2 linked regions of the Exiguobacterium sibiricum 7-3 genome follow. The protein of the gene in region 1 interacts with the protein of each later gene in a pairwise test. Links are inferred from orthologs where the notes say so. Each region holds a gene or a part of one and is shown on either strand. Other genes may lie near its edges.

Evidence for each region.
Region 2: the proteins of rlmB (region 1) and P402_RS0112235 interact in binary tests that used the Escherichia coli proteins (3 or more experiments, as listed by UniProt). The link is inferred for Exiguobacterium sibiricum 7-3 from one-to-one orthologs.

Annotation. Positions count from the first base shown.
Region 1 is NZ_JHZS01000004.1:8,650-14,768, forward strand. Bases 3,037-6,022 are described here. They hold rlmB (23S rRNA (guanosine(2251)-2'-O)-methyltransferase RlmB), read left to right. Parts: upstream 3,037-4,140; coding sequence 4,141-4,905; downstream 4,906-6,022. Other genes in these bases: cysS (cysteine--tRNA ligase), read left to right, coding at 3,037-3,648; P402_RS0100060 (Mini-ribonuclease 3), read left to right, coding at 3,645-4,049; P402_RS0100070 (NYN domain-containing protein), read left to right, coding at 4,902-5,432; sigH (RNA polymerase sporulation sigma factor SigH), read left to right, coding at 5,621-6,022. Outside these bases: gltX (glutamate--tRNA ligase), read left to right, coding at 1-1,349; cysE (serine O-acetyltransferase), read left to right, coding at 1,614-2,297; more of cysS, read left to right, coding at 2,251-3,036; more of sigH, read left to right, coding at 6,023-6,119. UniProt on the Escherichia coli protein: Specifically methylates the ribose of guanosine 2251 in 23S rRNA.
Region 2 is NZ_KK211190.1:2,152,823-2,156,417, reverse strand. The notes cover bases 1-2,915. They hold P402_RS0112235 (NAD(P)H-hydrate dehydratase), read left to right. Parts: upstream 1-689; coding sequence 690-2,141; downstream 2,142-2,915. Other genes in these bases: P402_RS0112230 (bifunctional diguanylate cyclase/phosphodiesterase), read left to right, coding at 2,292-2,915; P402_RS0112240 (Fur family transcriptional regulator), read left to right, coding at 173-595; P402_RS0112245 (metal ABC transporter permease), read left to right, coding at 1-201. Outside these bases: more of P402_RS0112230, read left to right, coding at 2,916-3,595. UniProt on the Escherichia coli protein: Bifunctional enzyme that catalyzes the epimerization of the S- and R-forms of NAD(P)HX and the dehydration of the S-form of NAD(P)HX at the expense of ADP, which is converted to AMP.

The sequences.
Region 1 (6,119 bases):
ATGCAGGCGGCAAGATGATTTTACGGATTGAGGATACGGATCAGAAACGAAACATCGATGGTGGTGTGGAAAGTCAGATGAAGTACCTCGAATGGCTCGGCATCGACTGGGATGAAGGTCCGGGTCGCGGTGGCGACTATGGTCCTTACTTCCAAATGGAGCGACTCGATCTGTACAAAAAATACACAGACGAGTTACTTGAAAAAGGACTGGCTTACCGCTGTTATATGACATCGGAAGAGCTCGAAGCAGAACGGGAAGCGCAAATCGCCCGTGGGGAAGCACCACGTTATTCAGGTGCACACCGCAACCTGACGCAAGAACAAGAAGAGGCGTTCGTTGCAGAAGGACGGACACCGTCGATTCGGATCCGTGTTCCGGAAAGCGTCACCTACACATGGAACGATATCGTCAAAGAAGACGTCTCGTTCGAATCAAAAGACTTCGGCGATTGGGTCATCGTTAAAAAAGACGGGATTCCGACGTACAACTTTGCTGTCGTCGTTGATGATCACTTGATGGAAATCAGCCACGTCCTGCGTGGAGACGACCATATCTCGAACACACCGAAGCAGATGATGATTTATGATGCGTTCGGTTGGGACTATCCGACATTCGGTCACATGACATTGATTGTCAACGAAGAACACAAAAAACTCTCGAAACGTGATCAGTCGATCATCCAATACATCGAGCAGTATAAAGATCTCGGTTACTTGCCGGAAGCGTTACTTAACTTCGTGACGTTACTTGGGTGGTCGCCGGTCGGTGAACAGGAAATCTTCACAAAAGAAGAGTTCATCGAAATTTTCGATGCGTCCCGTCTTTCAAAAAGTCCAGCTGTCTTTGACCAACAAAAACTGGCTTGGATTAACGGTCAATACATGAAACACCAATCGTTCGAAGAAGTATTCGAAGCAAGCCTGCCATTCCTGCAAGACGCGGGACGTGTGTCAAGCGAACCGACGGAAGAAGAACTTGTCTGGGCACAAAACCTGGTCGGATTATACCGGGAACAGATGACACATGGCGCAGAAATCGTCGAGCTTTCAGAGATGTTCTTTGAGGATGAACTGGTGTATGATGAAGAGGCAAACACTGTCTTGGCAGGAGAAACCGTTCCTGCAGTCTTGAGTGAATTCGCGAACCAGTTGCGGACACTTGAAGAATGGACACCGGAAGCCATTAAAGGGGCAATCAAAGCAACCCAAAAAGCAACCGGACAAAAAGGGAAAAATCTGTTCATGCCAATCCGTGTCGCAACGACCGGACAAACACACGGACCAGAGCTTCCGAACACGATTCAATTATTAGGAAAAGACCGCGTACTTGCGCGTCTAGACGCATAAAATAAAGCGTAGATGAGGAAAGTAGGAACGATGTCCGTTGTACAGAGACAAGCTTGAGTGGTGAGAAAGCTTGAACGGACGCGCTTTCGAAATGCCCCTCTGAGTGCTACCCGAAATCAGTGAGAGTAGGCGTAGACGTATCTCCGGCGTTAACGGACCGGAGAGGGATGATTCAGTTCATCCAAACAGAGTGGGACCGCGCTGATTGGCGTCTCTGTGCAGCGATGCACGGGGGCGCTTTTTCTTATGGAGAGGAGAACGAACATGACACGGATGCGTGAAGATATCCGCAATGTATTTAAACAGGATCCGGCAGCCCGGAGTACGATGGAAGTCGTCTTGACCTATCCGGGATTACATGCCGTCTGGATGCACCGGTTGGCTCATCGTATGTGGAAGATGAATTTGCATCTTGCCGCACGGCTGTTGTCGCAATTCAGCCGGTTCCTGACGGGAATTGAGATTCATCCCGGTGCGACAATCGGCCGGCGTCTCTTCATCGACCATGGTATGGGAGTCGTCATTGGGGAAACGGCGATTATCGGCGACGATGTCACCCTGTTCCAAGGTGTGACACTGGGGGGAACAGGGAAAGAAACGGGCAAACGGCATCCGACACTCGGAAATGGTGTCCTCGTATCAGCCGGAGCACGCGTACTCGGTGATATCACGATTGGTGATTCATCGAAGATTGGCGCAAGCTCCGTTGTTCTAAAAAATGTACCGTCAAATGCGACAGTTGTCGGAATTCCCGGACGTGTCGTGATACAAGACGGAATAAAAGTCGATGCACCGCTTGATCATCAATTACCCGATCCGGTTCGTGAATGCCAGGAACGGGTTGAACTGGAACTTGAACAATTAAAACGTGAGATTGAACGAATAAAAGGAGGACACCGCCATGATACAACTTTACAACAGCATGACCGGAAAAAAGGAACCGTTTAAACCGCTCGAAGAAGGAAAGGTCAAGATGTATGTTTGTGGACCAACCGTCTATAACTACATCCATATCGGGAATGCCCGTCCGGCCATCGTCTTTGATACGGTCCGCCGCTACTTTACGTACCGGGGCTATGACGTTAAATATGTCTCGAACTTCACGGATGTCGACGATAAAATCATCCGGACAGCGAATGAGCTCGGAGAAGATTACCATGCACTGACGAAACGATTCATCGAAGCCTATCACGCGGATACAGGTGCGTTGAATGTCCAAAAAGCGGATATTCATCCGCTCGTCACGGAAACGATGGACGATATCATCGCTTTCATCGAAGTGCTCGTCGAAAAAGGGAATGCCTATGCGTCAAGCGGAGATGTCTACTTCCGGACACGCAGCTTTAAAGATTACGGTCAGCTAAGTCAACAGTCGATTGATGAACTCCGCTCGGGTGCGCGGATCGAAGTCGGCGAGAAAAAAGAAGATCCGCTCGATTTCGTCCTATGGAAAGCAGCGAAACCGGGTGAACCGGCATGGACGAGTCCATGGGGAGAAGGCCGTCCCGGCTGGCACATCGAGTGCTCAGCGATGGCGAAAAAGTATCTCGGGGATACGATTGATATTCATGCGGGCGGACAAGACCTTAAATTCCCGCACCATGAAAATGAGATTGCTCAATCGGAAGCTTGCAACTCACAGAAGTTTGCGAACTACTGGATGCATAACGGGTTCCTTAACATCGAAAATGAAAAGATGTCAAAATCACTGGGCAACTTCTTAACGGTCCACGAAGCGATTCAAGCCGTCGATCCGATGGTCTTACGTTTCTTCATGCTGTCGGTCCAGTACCGTCATCCGATCAACTACAGTCGTGACCTGATTGATCAGGCAGCAAACGGGTTGGCACGAATCCGTGAATCGGTCGCAAACGTTGAACATCGTTTGACGATGACGGCTAATCTTGGAACAGCAACTGACAAATGGTTGAACCGGATCGAAGAAATCAAACAGCACTTCATCACATCGATGGATGATGATTTCAATACGGCGAACGCTGTGACCGATTTGTTTGATCTGTCGAAGGAAGCGAACCTCTACCTTGGAGAAGACCAGGTCGCAACAGACGTGCTGGAACGATTCTTGGCAGTGTTCCATGAACTGTCGACGGTCCTCGGTGTCACGTTGACGATTGAAAAAGGGTTGCTCGATGAAGAAGTCGAACAGTTGATTCGCGATCGTGACACAGCACGAAAAGAACGGGACTTCGCCCGGGCAGACGCGATCCGTGATCAACTGCGTGACCAAGGCATCCTGCTTGAGGATACAGCGCAAGGGATGCGGTGGAAGCGCGGATGAAGAACTACAAACAATTAAATGCCCTGGCACTCGCTTATATGGGCGATGTTGTCTACGAGATGCACGTCCGGGAACGGTTGCTTGAAAAGGGATATGTCAAACCGGGTGAGTTGCATCAGGCTGCCATCCGCTATGTCCGCGCTCAGGCGCAAGCCTTCGTCGTGACACACTGGTTAAATGAAAATACGTTAACAGAAGAAGAACAAGCCGTCGTCCGGCGTGGGAAGAACGCGAAATCCGGTTCTGTCCCGAAAAGTACGGATGTTCATACGTACCGTTATGCAACGGCGTTTGAAGCATTGCTCGGATATATCTATCTTGCAGAAGGAGGGGATCGTCTTGAAGAACTCATCGGACAAGCGTTCGAATTACTCGAAGCCGAAGCAACGGACGGAAAATAAACCGTTCCAACCGGCGCGTAAACCAAAAGATAAGTCACATGGCGAAAAAACGAGACAGAAGAAAGTTGAAGCAAAACAAGAAGAGACCATCGTGATCGAGCCGCTTGAGGAAGGACAGGATTTCTTATACGGACGGAATCCCGTTCTCGAAGCCTTACGGACAGGGCGTGAGATGAACAAGCTCTTTATCCAGGAAGGGCAGCAGAAAGGACCGCTTGCCGTCATTCATGCGATGGCAAAAGAAGCAGGTGTCCAAACGCAAATCGTTCCGCGCTCGAAATTACACGGTCTGACGGGAAGTGACAATCACCAGGGTGTCGTGGCTGCCGTCGCGGCATACGAGTATGCGGAACTCGACGATATTTTTGCACTGGCAGAAAAGAAGGACGAGACACCGTTGATGATTTTACTCGATGAACTTGAAGACCCGCATAATCTCGGATCGATTCTCCGGACGGCAGATGCCGTCGGTGCCCACGGGATCATCATTCCGAAACGCCGGTCGGTCGGATTGACACAGGTCGTCGCGAAAGCTTCGACCGGTGCAATCGAACATATCCCGGTCGTTCGTGTGACGAACCTGACACGGACGATGGAAGACTTAAAGAAAAAAGGGATCTGGTTCGTTGGAACGGATGCCCGCGAGAGCGACGACTACCGGACGCTCGACGGAACGATGCCGCTTGGAATCGTCATCGGCAGCGAAGGAAAAGGTATGAGCCGGCTCGTCCGCGAAAAATGTGATTTCCTTGTCCATCTCCCGATGGCAGGACATGTCACGTCACTCAACGCATCAGTTGCCGCCTCGTTGTTGTTATATGAGGTCTACCGGACAAGAAAGCCGTATTCGCGATGAAATACGACCGTCTGATCGTTGATGGCTACAATATCATTGGCGCATGGCCGGAGTTTCGGACATTGCGGGAGCAGGATTTTGAATTAGCACGGGAACGATTGGTCGATGCGATGGCCGAGTACCAAGCCGTGACAGGAATCAGTGTGACGATTGTCTTTGATGCCTATCTCCAACCGGGAAGAGAATCCCGGATTAAGAAAAGCGGCATCGAAGTCATTTATACACGGGAAAACGAAACGGCGGATGAATGGATTGAGAAAACGGCGGCGGACTGGTTACAGGATATCCGGGTCAAGCTGACGGTTGCGACAAACGATTTCACCGAACAGTGGGTCATCTTTACACTCGGTGCCCTCCGCGTCTCGGCGCAGGAATTACGCCGGGACTGGAAAGCGGCAGTCGCCGTCATCCGCGGTCAGACGATTACGTCGAAGACCAGTAAAAAACCACGTTCGACAATCGATCTGCCGACTGACGTCATTGAACGCCTCGAAGAAATCCGGCGTCGTAAAAATTCAGATTCATGAAAAAAGGAAAAGCGGGTTCACGATTCAATCGTGGAATCCGCTTTTTTTGACCTTCAGGTGTCGACTCGTCACAAGATCAACAGCGTAAAAAAAGAGGTCATGCCAATTTTCATTGTCGCAGGACAGGAAATTATTGTATAATTAGAAACAATCGATTAGTTTGTTAGAGAAGCTTGGAGGGATGACGGATGAGTTTGGTTTCGTTCGACCAGTTTGAGTGCATGACCGATGAGGCGCTTGTGGAACAAGCGAAGGTGTTTGACAACAGTGATGCGCTCGAATTTCTGATCGAGCGGTATCGCAACTTCGTGCGCGCAAAAGCACGGTCTTACTTCTTAATCGGAGCGGACCGGGAAGATATCATCCAGGAAGGGATGATCGGTCTGTATAAGGCAGTCCGGGATTACCGGACGGATAAGCTGGCTTCCTTCAAAGGATTTGCTGAGCTCTGTATTACCCGACAAATGATTACGGCGATCAAAACTGCGACACGTCAAAAACATATTCCGCTTAATTCATACATTTCGCTCGATAAACCGATTTACGATGATGAATCGGAACGGACGTTACTCGATATCATCACATCGACTGCTCCGTCAGATCCACAAATCTTGATCGTCAACCGGGAAGAGTATGCGGATATTGAAAATAAGATGGATGAAATCCTCAGTGATCTGGAACGAAAGG
Region 2 (3,595 bases), on another replicon or contig:
TTTAAAGCGACGATTTTTTATGCCATCGTGTTTGGAGAAGTCGCGACGATTACCGGTTTGATTCTGGCTTATCAATTTGATTTAGCGCCGGGTGGCATGATTGTCATGCTCGCCGTCGCAGAACTTATTCTCGTCATGATAATTGAACGGTTTTGGATCGGAGGGAAATTGCATGAAAAAAAACATCGAACAAGCGCGTGAACGGATGAAAGCATCCGGATTCAAAATGACGCCTAAGCGTCTTGATTTATTGGCTTATCTCTTTGAAGCCAACCGCTATGTCAGTGCACGGGAAGTGGCAGAGGAATTGCGATTGTCACATCCGTCACTCAGCTACGATACGATTTACCGGAACTTAAATGATTTTGCGGAAATCGAGATTTTAGAGACAACGGAGTTGGATGGAGAAATGAAGTACCGGGCTGCGTGCCAATCGGGACATCATCATCACCATCTGATTTGCCGGACATGTGGAAAAACAGAAACATTGGACGTCTGTCCGATGCAATGGGTGGCTCCGATTAAAGATTCGGGCTTCGAAGTCGAAGACCATAAATTCGAAATCTACGGCCGCTGTGCAGCCTGTCAAAAATAAGTAAATGGATACCGGAAAGTCCTTTGATGGTTCAAAGGGCTTTTTTTGCTTGAAATGAGCTAAAAGGGGAATAAGACGAACAGAGGTGATGAAGATGATTTATGAGGCACAGGAAGCAAGGCAAATCGATGAGTGGGCAAAAACATCCGGCTTGCCGCTTGAAGTGTTGATGGAACGGGCGGGGAGCGAAATCGCTAAACGCATCATGAAAAACCACGGCAGGAAAGAACGGATCTTAATCCTCTGTGGGACAGGTAATAATGGGGGAGACGGGTATGTGATTGGGCGTGAACTGATACGCGACGGCTATGATGTCACGGTTCATGCGCCGTTTGGAGAGGCGAAAACACCGACTGCTTTGTTGCACCAACGTTATGCCGAAAAATTTGGTCTGGTGGCAGAGGAAGTGTGTGGCCAATACGATGTGATGGTCGATGCTGTGTTTGGGACGGGGTTTGATCAATCCCGCCTGACGAAACCGCTGACTGATTTGTTTGACTGGGTGCGTGAGCAGCAACAACGGGCAACACTGTATGCCGTTGACGTTCCGAGCGGCATTCCAACCGATCATTCCATCGGGTTTTCCGGTCAGGGAATAAAAGCGGATTTGACGTTCTCGCTCCATGCCTTTAAACGGTCTGCTTTCTTGTTGAAGACCGCTCCGTTTTTTGGGCGACTGGAGAAGATTGATTTAGGGTTACCGGCCTTTGGTGGATGGCAGTTATTTTCTGAGTCGATTGCACCGTTGTTGACCCGTGACGCATACGGTCATAAAGGAACATACGGCACGGCGTTATTGATTGGCGGTAGCGAAAACATGCCGGGTTCGATTCAACTGGCGGCACGTGCTGCTCTTCGAACCGGCGTCGGGAAGCTTCAGGTCGCAACTGTTCCGACGGCGCAAGTCGGATTAATCGTCAATGCTCCGGAAGCGATGGTCCTCGATCAGACGACAGAAGCAATTCAAGAGATGGTTACAGAAGTGGATGTCGCTGGAATCGGACCCGGTTTAGCTTCGGAATCCGTCTCGGACTGGCTGGATCTTTTGTTTGATCAAGACATCCCGGTCGTCCTGGATGCGAGCGCATTGATCCGGGATCGTTATCCGGAACGTAAAGCGGCAATTGTCGTCACGCCGCACATCGGTGAATTTGCACGGATGACGAATCAATCCGTTCAAACCGTCCAAGACGATTTATTTGAACAGGCAAGTGATTATGCGATGTTGCATCAAGTGACTGTTGTTTTAAAAGCGCATGTGATCTTAATCGCAAAACCAGACGGCGGCGGTTACGTGGTTGCCGGGGCGTCAAGCGGATTGGCAAAAGGCGGCAGTGGCGATACATTGTTCGGTCTGATTACAAGTTTGCTCGGGCAACGTAAACACTACAAGCAGTTATCGCTTGAACGACTGATTGCAATGGGGGTATCTTGGTATGCGCAAGCGTCCAAACACGTAGAACAACGAATTCATCCGAGCAGCATTACCGCTACAGACGTCATTGAACAACTAGGTCAAGTCGAAAACGATGATCTTATTAACTAGCGAAAAATATGAACAGACATGTTTCCTTTGAACAAATGAAGGGGCATGTCTTTTTTTAGGAAATAATTGCTAGGAATGGGAGTGCAGGAGTATCATGAAGTGATGTCGAAAAGTTTAAGACAATTATCCAATTCAGAAAGGAGGAGACCGATGCCCATCAAGACAGTGGATAAAATCGTTCAGAATCAGCAACGGTGGATTGGCAACTTTGCCTTTTTTTTGATGAGTGCAGGAGCACTTATTTTTTGGATCACGACGGATGAAACGATTCAAAATGCGTACTTAAATCGATCAACGATTGTCAGCGTACTGGTGCTCGTTGGTCTGATGACCTTTTTAATCAGCCGCAGTCGATTATCGAACCGTTATCAATCGCATTTGTTATCTGTCATGTTTCTGATCATTCCGGTTACGTCCATTAGTTTGTTGCCGTACGCGGCGGTTACGGTATGGGCAAGTTGCTTTTTATTTTTAATGATTGCCTTGATTGCGTATGACCGGATCATGATGTGGTATGCCGTCGTCATCATCGTTGCGACCAATGCATATGTCATGCTCCGATCGGAGACGGTTTCAGTCGAAATTGATCCAACTGATCACTATGCCAGACTTGGAATGATCGGGATTGCGATTTGTATTGCCTTTATCATTAATCATCTTCACCTTCGCCATCTCGATCGTCTTCAAGTGCTGGCAAATCAATTACATGACGCAGCGCGTCATGATTTACAAACACAACTCCTGAATATGCGTGGATTGGAAGAACGTTTTGCCCGGCCGCATCATCAACAACTGTTGTTAGTTGGTGTTCATCTTGAAAATTATTATGAGTTGGCTCGTTATTTCGGCGATGAGATTCAAGAACAGGTGTTATTTGATTGTATCGAACGCCTTAAAACCTTGTTACCACCGCATTTAGGGATGGTTCGTGTCGAGGGTGGAACCCTCGTCGTCGTGATGGAAAAGCCTCCCGGCGTGTCTTGTCAGGAAGAGATGGAGCGACTCAGCCAACAGATGTCGGCTCCTTATCAAGTCGACCGGCATCAGATTTACGTCAATTTATACATCGTCATCGATGATGGGGCGGTCCATCCATCCAGCATGACAAAACGGATTCAACAGATTACATCCGCACTTCCCGAAAGCATCCGGAATTCAGAAAAAGTCATGTGCCTGAATGAAGAGTGGAGAGACGAACAGGCACTTCGGGTCGAGGCGGCTCAAGCGTTATCGCAAGCAGATATCAATCAAGATTTTTATCTCGTATATCAATTACAGTATGATTCCGATCAGGACCGATTTATTGGTCTTGAAGCACTAGTGCGTTGGAACAGCCCCATCCCGGGTGCAGGACGTCCCACGGTTTTCATTCCGATTGCAGAAAAAAGCGACTTGATCATTCGTCTCGGAGAATGGATTTTTGAGGAGGGCTGTAAAACGAGGAAGCGACTGAT